Regions from separate parts of the Rossellomorea sp. RS05 genome, predicted to be linked through region 1. Evidence: a T-box and tRNA genes for the amino acid it is inferred to sense, from the RefSeq annotation. Region 1 holds a T-box; the other holds one or more tRNA genes.
What was found. A T-box is a leader RNA that pairs with one kind of tRNA and senses whether it is charged. The one in region 1 lies ahead of ABJ225_RS10200 (valine--tRNA ligase), so its partner is inferred to be a tRNA-Val.
Positions count from the first base shown of each region.

Region 2: it encodes a tRNA-Val, which carries the amino acid that the T-box ahead of ABJ225_RS10200 (valine--tRNA ligase) is inferred to sense. The anticodon was not compared.

Region 1 is NZ_JBDKWY010000003.1:74,333-79,153, forward strand. It holds gene ABJ225_RS10200 (valine--tRNA ligase) at 1-2,339, opposite strand, end outside; T-box leader at 2,406-2,625, opposite strand; gene ABJ225_RS10205 (hypothetical protein) at 2,789-2,977, shown strand; gene ysxE (spore coat protein YsxE) at 3,012-4,043, opposite strand; gene spoVID (stage VI sporulation protein D) at 4,120-4,821, opposite strand, start outside.
Region 2 is NZ_JBDKWY010000001.1:234,873-239,693, forward strand. It holds gene ABJ225_RS01300 (GNAT family N-acetyltransferase) at 1-28, opposite strand, end outside; gene ABJ225_RS01305 (YjcG family protein) at 30-551, opposite strand; gene ABJ225_RS01310 (alpha/beta hydrolase) at 645-1,373, opposite strand; gene ABJ225_RS01315 (phosphatidylglycerophosphatase A family protein) at 1,513-2,070, shown strand; tRNA gene ABJ225_RS01320 (tRNA-Val) at 2,739-2,810, shown strand; gene cspD (cold-shock protein CspD) at 3,038-3,238, shown strand; gene ABJ225_RS01330 (thiolase family protein) at 3,404-4,537, shown strand; gene ABJ225_RS01335 (nucleoside hydrolase) at 4,570-4,821, opposite strand, start outside.

The DNA of each region.
Region 1 (4,821 bases):
GGATTACAGAAACGCTCGATGTAGGCCGCATTCTTCTTAAGAACCGCAAGCGTTTCTTCATCTTTCGCCTTCAGCATGAGTTTGATCTGCTTGCTCATCGGCGTATTCACTTCTGCACGGATATTCCGTACCGCACGGATGATGTCCACGAGAAGCTTCATTTCTTCAGCAGCGGCATCATCCGTAAGGGCTGAATCGACTTCCGGCCAGGCAGCCACGGTGATGGATTCGCCTTCATGCGGCAGGTTCTGCCATATTTCCTCGGTAATAAACGGCATGAACGGGTGAAGAAGTCTCATCGTGTTGTCGAGAACATAGGCAAGGATTGAACGAGTCGTCTTCTTCGCGGCTTCGTCTTCCCCGTAAAGAGGCAGCTTCGCCATTTCGATATACCAGTCACAGAAATCATCCCAGATGAAGTTATAAAGGATGCGCCCCACTTCACCGAACTCATACTTGTCGGCAAGGCGTGTAACGGTTTCAATCGTCTCATTGAGACGGGTGAGGATCCATTTGTCTGCCACCGACTTTTCACCGGAAAGGTCGATTTCGTCATAGGTCATGCCGTCCATATTCATCAAGGCGAATCGGGAAGCATTCCAGATCTTGTTGGCAAAGTTCCAAACGGATTCCACCTTTTCGAAGGAGAATCTCAGATCCTGACCAGGCGAGCTTCCTGTCGAAAGGAAGTAGCGCAGGGCATCGGCTCCGTATTTCTCGATTACATCCATGGGATCGACGCCGTTTCCGAGGGATTTACTCATCTTGCGGCCATCGGCATCGCGCACGAGACCGTGGATCAATACGTCTTTGAATGGGCGTTCATTCGTGAATTCAAGTCCCTGGAAGATCATGCGGGATACCCAGAATCCGATGATGTCATAGCCCGTCACGAGGGTATTGGTCGGATAGTAGCGTTTGAAGTCCTCTGCTTCAAGATCCGGCCAGCCCATTGTGGAGAACGGCCATAGCGCCGAGCTGAACCATGTATCCAGGACATCTTCCTCCTGCACCCAGTTTTCAAGATCTTCAGGTGCTTCATGGGCAACGTGGATCTCACCTGTTTCCTTATGGTACCAAGCCGGGATGCGGTGACCCCACCATAGTTGACGAGAAATACACCAATCACGCGTATTCTCCATCCAGCGAAGGTAGCTCGTTTCGAAGCGGTCCGGAACGAAATTCACCTTCTCTTCCCCGTCCTGAAGCGTCACGGCTTTCTGGGCAAGGGGATCCATTTTCACGAACCATTGTGTGGACAGGTATGGTTCAACAACGGCCCCGCTTCGCTCAGAATGACCGACAGAGTGAAGATGCTCTTCGATTTTGAAGAGGACGCCGTCTTCCTGGAGATCTTTCACGATTTGCTTACGGCAGTCGAAACGGTCCATACCAGAGTACTTGCTGGCTTTTTCGTTCATGGACCCGTCTTCATGCATCACGAGGATGCGCTGCAGGTCATGACGGTTGCCGATTTCGAAGTCATTCGGGTCATGGGCAGGTGTGATCTTCACTGCACCCGAACCGAATTCCATGTCCACATAGTCGTCTCCGACGATCGGGATCTCACGCCCTGTGATCGGAAGGATCACGGTTTTACCGATGAGATGCTTGTAGCGGTCATCTTCAGGGTGAACGGCAACGGCTGTGTCACCGAGCATCGTCTCAGGACGCGTCGTCGCGATTTCGATATGACCGGATCCGTCGCTCAGTGGATAGCGCATGTGGTAGAAGGCGCCTTGAACGTCCTGGTGGATAACCTCGATATCCGACAGGGCCGTTTTCGTCGCCGGATCCCAGTTGATGATGTACTCCCCGCGGTAAATGAGCCCTTTGTTGTAAAGGTCGACGAATACTTTGCGTACGGCGTCGGATAATCCTTCATCAAGGGTGAAACGCTCACGGCTGTAATCGAGTCCGAGGCCGACCTTCGCCCACTGCTCACGGATGTGGGAAGCATATTCTTCCTTCCACTTCCATGTTTCTTCCACGAACTTTTCGCGGCCGAGGTCATAGCGTGAGATGCCCTGATTGCGCAGCTTCTCATCTACTTTTGCCTGCGTCGCGATCCCTGCGTGGTCCATCCCCGGAAGCCAGAGGACGTCGTAGCCCTGCATGCGCTTCATGCGCGTCAGGATGTCTTGAAGGGTCGTATCCCACGCGTGACCGAGGTGAAGCTTTCCGGTTACGTTCGGAGGCGGGATGACGATGCTGTATGGTTCCTTCCCTTCATCGGGTGTCGCTTCGAAGAACTTCCCATCGATCCACCACTTGTAGCGGCCATCCTCGATCGCCTTCGGATCATATTTTGTCGGCATTGATAACTCTTGATTTTCCATTGGTTTTCCTCCATTTCGTGCATGCATGCGGGCCCTGGGTACACATAAAAAGATCCCCCGTCCTATAAAAAGGACGAAGGATCTCTCATTCGCGGTACCACCTTAATTCCCGGGTTTCCCCAGGCTCTCAAAGACCCATAACGGCTTTTCACCGGTTCCCACTACTTAAAGTTCACGGGAACTGCTCTCAGGCGACATTCCATTGTCTTGGCATGGAAGGCTCTCAGCTTATGCCTCCCTCTCTGAATGCCAGGTTCAACGTACTCTTCCTGTTCATTGCATTTACATGTTATATAGTTATTTATTATAGTATAAGATTTGATTCAGGTTCGTCAATCATTATCGCCCATTTCGCCGTAAAATATTCATGAGAAGGCCCGTCTGACACCATTTCCCTCCCCCTTCATAGGATACAGTAGTGAAATCACCCAGGAAAGAGAGTGACCGGTATGAAGAAATTCAGCTCCTATACCCAGCCCCCCTGGCTGAGGAACACCCGTGCCATATGTAAGCAATTCATTGTCCCCTTCACCATATTCCAAGGGATACGGACGATCCTGATCCCATCCACGTTCGACGTCCTTTTACTGACCCTCTTCCTTGCGATAGCCGCTGCCATCTATTTCGACTGGATATAAAAAACAAAGCCCCGGATCCTGTCCGGGGCATTTCTTATGACGAGGATGCTTCCTCTGCTTCTTTTTTCTGCCGTTCCATTTCATCCAGCCGCATGACCACGTACTCCGTATTTTTCAGAAGCCAATAGTGACGCTGAAGCTTCTTCAGTGATTTACGCTCATTGCGTTTATGCTTCGGGGTATGGAAATATTTCTCCACCACGGCGATCACGGAGCTCGGATAGGCAAGATAGCTCATGAACAGCTGTCGCTCCTCATTCCGGACGGCAAAATGATGAAAATAGGTCGTGAGCCATTCCACGCATTCTTCATAATACTTCGGATACGTTTTCAGCGTCCTTGACAGGAACGGGAGGAGGTCATGGAAGGGGGAGGCGACCTTGGACTGCTCGAAGTTGTGAAAATACCCCATCCCCCTGTCATCATATAGGAAGTGCTCGGAAGACACCTTCCCGTGGGTGATGACCGTCCGAACTTTCTCGAGCTCCTTCGTTTCCTCATACCACTCATCGAGCATCTTTCTCGAAAACTTCAACGCCTGCGACGCATCTTTATAGTACATACAGTAATGGTATTGAAACGGCGACATATATGTGACCCGCTCACATGTATCGATATACTCATCGAGGAACTGCTGTTCTTTCTCCCATCGTGTGGTAAGCAACTCGTAGTGGGATTCCCTCTCTTCTGTATCGATCTTCACGTCTTGGGAGGATAGGGTATGAAGGCGGGCAAGCTCCCTGAACAGCTTCTGATGCTTCTCGAAGCGGTCTTCCCTGTCCTGATTGATGAGCCAGGGCATCACGTAGAACAGGCTGCCTTCATTCCACACCGCATAGCGGCCGTCAAGCGTAGGATAAATCGGCACGATGCGGTTATAGCCCCTTTGAAAAAGGGTCTGGATGTTGCGGACGAAATCCACCCCGTTTTGCGGAGAGAGTTTTTTGACGGCAAGAGTCCCTTTATTCGAAAACACCTTGGAGATTTTGCCGAAGCTCTCGACAAAATAAGGTTCGACGCCATATGGCTGGAGTACGGGCCTCAATGCTTCCAGGGGTTGTTCCATGTTTATCACCTTCTGCCTGTATACTCTAAAAAAGCCGGACCAACCCTAACGCGTCAGTCCGGCTTCCCTTGCACCCTTACCTAAAAGCGGGCTCCTCAGGCGGGATATACAGCACTTGACCGCCGTACACGTCCTGATTGGCCTCAAGCTGATTCACCCTCAGCAGCTGCGGGATCGTCAGTTCATACTTCTCTGCGATGGAATCAAGGGTATCCCCATCCTGGACGATGCATACCCGGAGCGTGGCACCCCGCTCCTCTTCCTTCCGGGCGAAGAAATCCGTTAGGGAGATCGAATCATATTTCTTCTTCTTGCCTTTTGCCTTTTCTTTCGCCGCTTCGACCTCGGAGCTTGATGAAGATTCTTCCTCTTCCTCTTCTTCTGCCTCCATGACCTCTTGGACGGGAAGTTGAACCGGAGGCTGGACCGGCTCCTGCGCGTGGTGCTGATAGGACTGATCCTCTGACGATTCACTGAGCTCGTGTTCCGGAAGTTCAAACATCTTTTCGCTTCTCATCGCTTCTGGTTCAGGAAACGATTCATACTGGATCTGGACCGGGATTTCTTCCTCTTCAGGCGTCACCCTTCCTTCAAGGACAAAAGGCTCCGTTTCCTCCGGCTCCTCCTCATCTTCCACTTCCTCATAGGCAGGTGAGAGGGAAAAGACATCGTATTCTTCCTCCCGAGGAGGCTCCTCAACGTAATCAGGTACGACCGTCTCCAGCGTCGCTTCCGCCTCTTCAGCCTCCACGTCCTCCATCGTGTCGACGGCACGGTA
Region 2 (4,821 bases), on a different contig from region 1:
CTTCTGTTGAGGCGATTTTAGTGTGCAATTTACTGATTTTCCTTTCCGAGTCGGAATGTTTCATAGACGGTCCATGAACCGTTCTCCAGCTGATAGAGAAGGTGGAACCGGTCGATGGTTTCCTCATGATCGATGCCAAGCATGGATAGGGAGCCGAAAATGTCAGAGTGCTCATCATTACTCAGCTTCTGGGCTACAGTAATGTGGGGCACGAAAGAGTACTCCGGCTCATCTCCCATGAATTCCCTGTGATGCATGGCATCGTGAAGTGCCTGCAGCTCAGGGTTCGGATCCACTTTGAAATAGATCACGTTATTAACGGGCTGGAAAGAGCTTACTTTATACGCCTTCAGCGTAAAAGGGTCATGTTCTTTGGCGATATGGGAAAGCTTACCGGCGATATCCTTGATATGCTCATCATCGGCGCTGAATACATTTTTCAGCGTCAAGTGAGGCGGGATCAGAGCATAATGAGGGTCATAACGTTTTCGGTAAGAATTTGCGATATCTTGAAGTTTTTTAGATGGGAAAATGACGATGCCATAGTTCATTTTCGTTCAATCCTCCTTAGAAACATATGTGCGTATGAGTAGTATAGCAAATTTTTAAAAAATTTAACATAGGGCGAACGGAGCGACCGCCCATTACTTATGGAACATGAACTTCAGGGCCCTGCGCAGATCAGGCTGCCAGTATTTCCATGTATGATCTCCGTCGAACTCATCATAGAACGTGGTGTATCCTTTTTCTTCGAATGCGTGATTCAATTCACGATTCGGTGTCAGGAAATCCTTGATTTGACCGTCTGTGGTTTTTACCTCGGTTTCACCTTGGCCGATCACATGGTAAATATCCAGCAGGTGAGGGGAAGCGAATGATTCGACGGCTTCAAGAACGGTTTCGTTGACGAGAGGAGATTGCAGGATCACTTTCCCGAATGTATGCGGATATTTCAGGGCCGTCATCAAAGAAACGGTCGCTCCCAATGAATCGCCGATGAGCGCACGCCCTTTTCCCATTTGGTAAGTCGGGTACAGTTCATCAAGCTTCGGTGTCAATTCGTGGGCGAGGAATCGGATGTAATCTGCATTCTCTTCGCCTGCAGGATGATACTTGCGGCTCCGATCCTGTACATTCTTATAGGGGACCCCTACGATGATCGTGTTCTCGATCTCCCCGTTGCCCAAAAGCTCATCGGCCAGTCTTGGAATCCTTCCCAGCTGGAAGTAATCCTTTCCATCCTGGGTGATCAGAATGGAGTATTTATATAGGGGAGAGTAAGAAGCCGGAAGATAGACCAGCATCTTGATCTCCTCATTCAGTGCTTCGCTGTATAGAACCAATTCTTCCACGGTCCCTCTAGCAGTCGTCATTCTACACACATCCTTTATCTCTGTTAACGTTTACAAGTGGATTGTATCACAAAGTGAAGAGAAAAGCTTATATGAGAGAGTTCGGTGGAAAATTCTGATAAATGGTATAATTCAGATAAGTAGGAAGGGAGAGAAAACAATGACAAAAACATCCGTACCATCTAAAGAAGTAACGAAGGCAGCTCTCAGGAAGTTAGAGGAAAGGGGAGTGGCCCTGGAGGATATCGCTGACATCGTCTATCAAATGCAATACCCGTATAATGTTGCTCTTACAATGGAAGATTGTCTTGAGAGCGTAAAGAAGGTCCTATTGAAACGGGAGATTCAGCACGCCATCCTGGTAGGAGTCGAACTCGATCAGCTTGCAGAGCGGAAGATGCTTTCTGAACCCCTTCAATCCATCGTTGCCTCCGATGAAGGTCTTTTTGGGGTCGATGAAACGATAGCCCTTGGGGCTGCCCTTGGATACGGAAGTATTGCGGTCACGACTTTCGGCCATTTGGATAAAAATAAGATTGGCATCATTCAGAAGCTGGACACGAAGGAAGGCGGTTCTGTTCATACATTCCTCGATGACATCGTGGCAAGCATCGCGGCAAATGCCTCTTCCAGACTTGCCCACCGTTTAAGGGACTTGGAAGAGGGAAGACCGCTTGAAGAAAGGCTGGAAGTGGAGGGAGAGGAATTGATCGGTTGAAACACATATATGATAGCATAAAGGGATGAAGTCTTTGACTATACCAAGGTTGCTTCCTTGATGCCATGGAGAGGTAATGACGACACCAAATTGTGTCATAACCCTTACTACTATCCTCTTGGATCAATCTGAATGATTCACCTATCTCAGTATCTATTGAACTCTATAGCAGGAACTACATTATTAGTAGAGTTGATGATCTACTATCGAATGTGAGGGACCAAGTCGCAAAAGAGGAGACGATATGCAATCCGTATCGCTGTTTCATCACCCCGGCAGCTGGTTGTTTATTCTCCTATACGACCGGGATCTCCCTTCAAAAGAGTGGAGGGAGACCGCCAGGATCCCATAAGTCTTAAATGTACGAGGAGCTTTTCTAAGATAGCAATAGGCCTCCACTGCGTTTTCCGTAAGACTATGGACGCGTATTTTTCTTTTGGTAAAGCATTCGCCGTCAAAATAGATGATATCAATATTGATCCCTTCATTTAGGGAGCGGGTAATCAGATTCATGGTGTGGTACCTCCTTCATCCTATCAGCCTACGCGCTGAACGATGCTTTTATTCAGGGTGTGGACCGAATAAATAATATAGAAAAAATTATTTTCGTAAAACATGTTGACTTTTAGCGAAAATCTTATATAATTTAATTTGTACCTTACATAAGCGACCTGTTAGCTCAGTGGGAGAGCACTTCCTTGACAGGGAAGGGGTCGGGGGTTCAAGTCCCTCACAGGTCATCGCTAAGAACGTTTCCATCGGGAAACGTTCTTTTTATATCGAAAATCCCCTTAAATAAAATAAAGGTCTGACTTCTATCGGATTGGCTTGATTAATGTGCGCATACCTGTTATTCTATAGAAGAATTATTTTTGTTCGGTATGTAAGGGAAGAACAAGATTTGCTTTTCGCCTGATATCGCAAGAATAGTAATAATTTGTGCACAAGCACGTAGGAGGCAACAATTATGGAAAACGGTAAAGTGAAATGGTTCAACGCAGAAAAAGGTTTCGGTTTCATCGAAGTTGAAGGTGGAGACGACGTTTTCGTACACTTCTCAGCGATCCAAGGCGAAGGTTTCAAATCTCTTGACGAAGGTCAAGAAGTATCTTTCGACATCGAGCAAGGTGCTCGTGGACCACAAGCAGCTAACGTTGTAAAACTTTAATTTTACATTCCAGGAACAGGCTCCCTCGGGGCCTGTTCTTTTTTTGTGCTTCTTCATCTCTGCTTCCCTTATAAGTTCAATTAACGGAATAGTTAAAATCTGATTTTAATTCCTCCTATTTACAGGTAATATGGGGATATAAATAGGAAGAAGGGGTTGATTGCTGTGAGGGAAGTTGTCATTGTCGAAGGAGTACGCACGGCTGTCGGGAAGCGGAACGGAGCACTTGCCGGAATAAGGCCAGATGACCTTGCCGGTGATCTGTTGAAGGGATTGATGGAGAAGGCGGGTGTTTCACCTGGGCTTGTAGAGGATGTGATTATGGGGTGTGTCACCCAGTCGGGGGAGCAGGCAGGAGATATTGCCAGGGTGGCTACTCTTATAGCGGGTTTTCCCGTTGAAGTGCCAGGGGTCACGATCGACAGGCAGTGCGGTTCGAGCCAGCAGGCAGTCCACTTTGCTTCCCAGGCCATCCTTTCAGGTGATATGGATATCGTCATTGCCGGGGGTGTGGAGAGTATGAGCCGCACGCCGATCGGATCGAATTTCGCCGGGGCCGGACTGAGTGAAAGCTTGAAAAACCGACATGAAATGATCCATCAGGGAATATCGGCAGAACGGATTGCAGACACGTACGGCTTATCGCGGGATGAACTCGACCGGTTTGCTCTGGCTAGTCACAAGAAGGCTTTACAGGCCAGGGCGAACGGATACTTCAAAGAGGAGATCCACGCCATCAAACACAGTGGAGGAGAGTTCTTGGAGGATGAAGGACCGAGGGTGGGAACATCCCTAGAGATGCTAGGAGGCCTGCGCCCTGTGTTCAAGGAAGAGGGCATCATTACAGCAGGAAATTCATCGCAAATCAGTGACGGAGCGGCGGCTCTGCTCCTTATGAGCAGGGAGAGAGCCGTTTCACTCGGATTGAAGCCCAGATTCAAAGTCCATACGAGAGTCGTGGTCGGTTCAGACCCGACGTTCATGCTCACAGGACCGATACCGGCAACGAAAAAGGTCTTGGAAAAGTCAGGTATCCCACTTTCCGAAATCGACGTATTCGAAGTGAATGAGGCTTTTGCACCCGTAGTGCTGGCATGGCAGCAAGAAATCGGAGCAGATCCTGGCAAAGTCAATCCGAATGGCGGGGCCATTGCCTTGGGGCATCCCCTTGGGGCAAGCGGGGCCAGGATCATGGTGGGCATGATGCATGAGCTTGAACGCACCGGGGGGCACTTCGGCCTTCAGACGATGTGCGAGGGTCATGGTATGGCAAACGCAACGATCATCGAAAGACTATGAAAGAACCCGGCCCTTAAAACGGCCGGGTTCTTTCATATCCCACTCAAGATCCTCGTGAAATCACGTATGAATGCTTCATAATCGATGGAGAGATAAATGTTTGGCGAGTGATTGCCCGGTTTTGAAGCCGGGCGGAAATCTGCGTTGGATTGACCCTTGAATGGTCCGGCCGTTTCAACCCCTACGTCCCTTTCAAGAGAACGACCGAATGATGGATTCATCATGAGGGAGGCAGCAACAAGATCATGGATCGGTGGCCCAGGCAACCCGGGTATCTTTTCCTT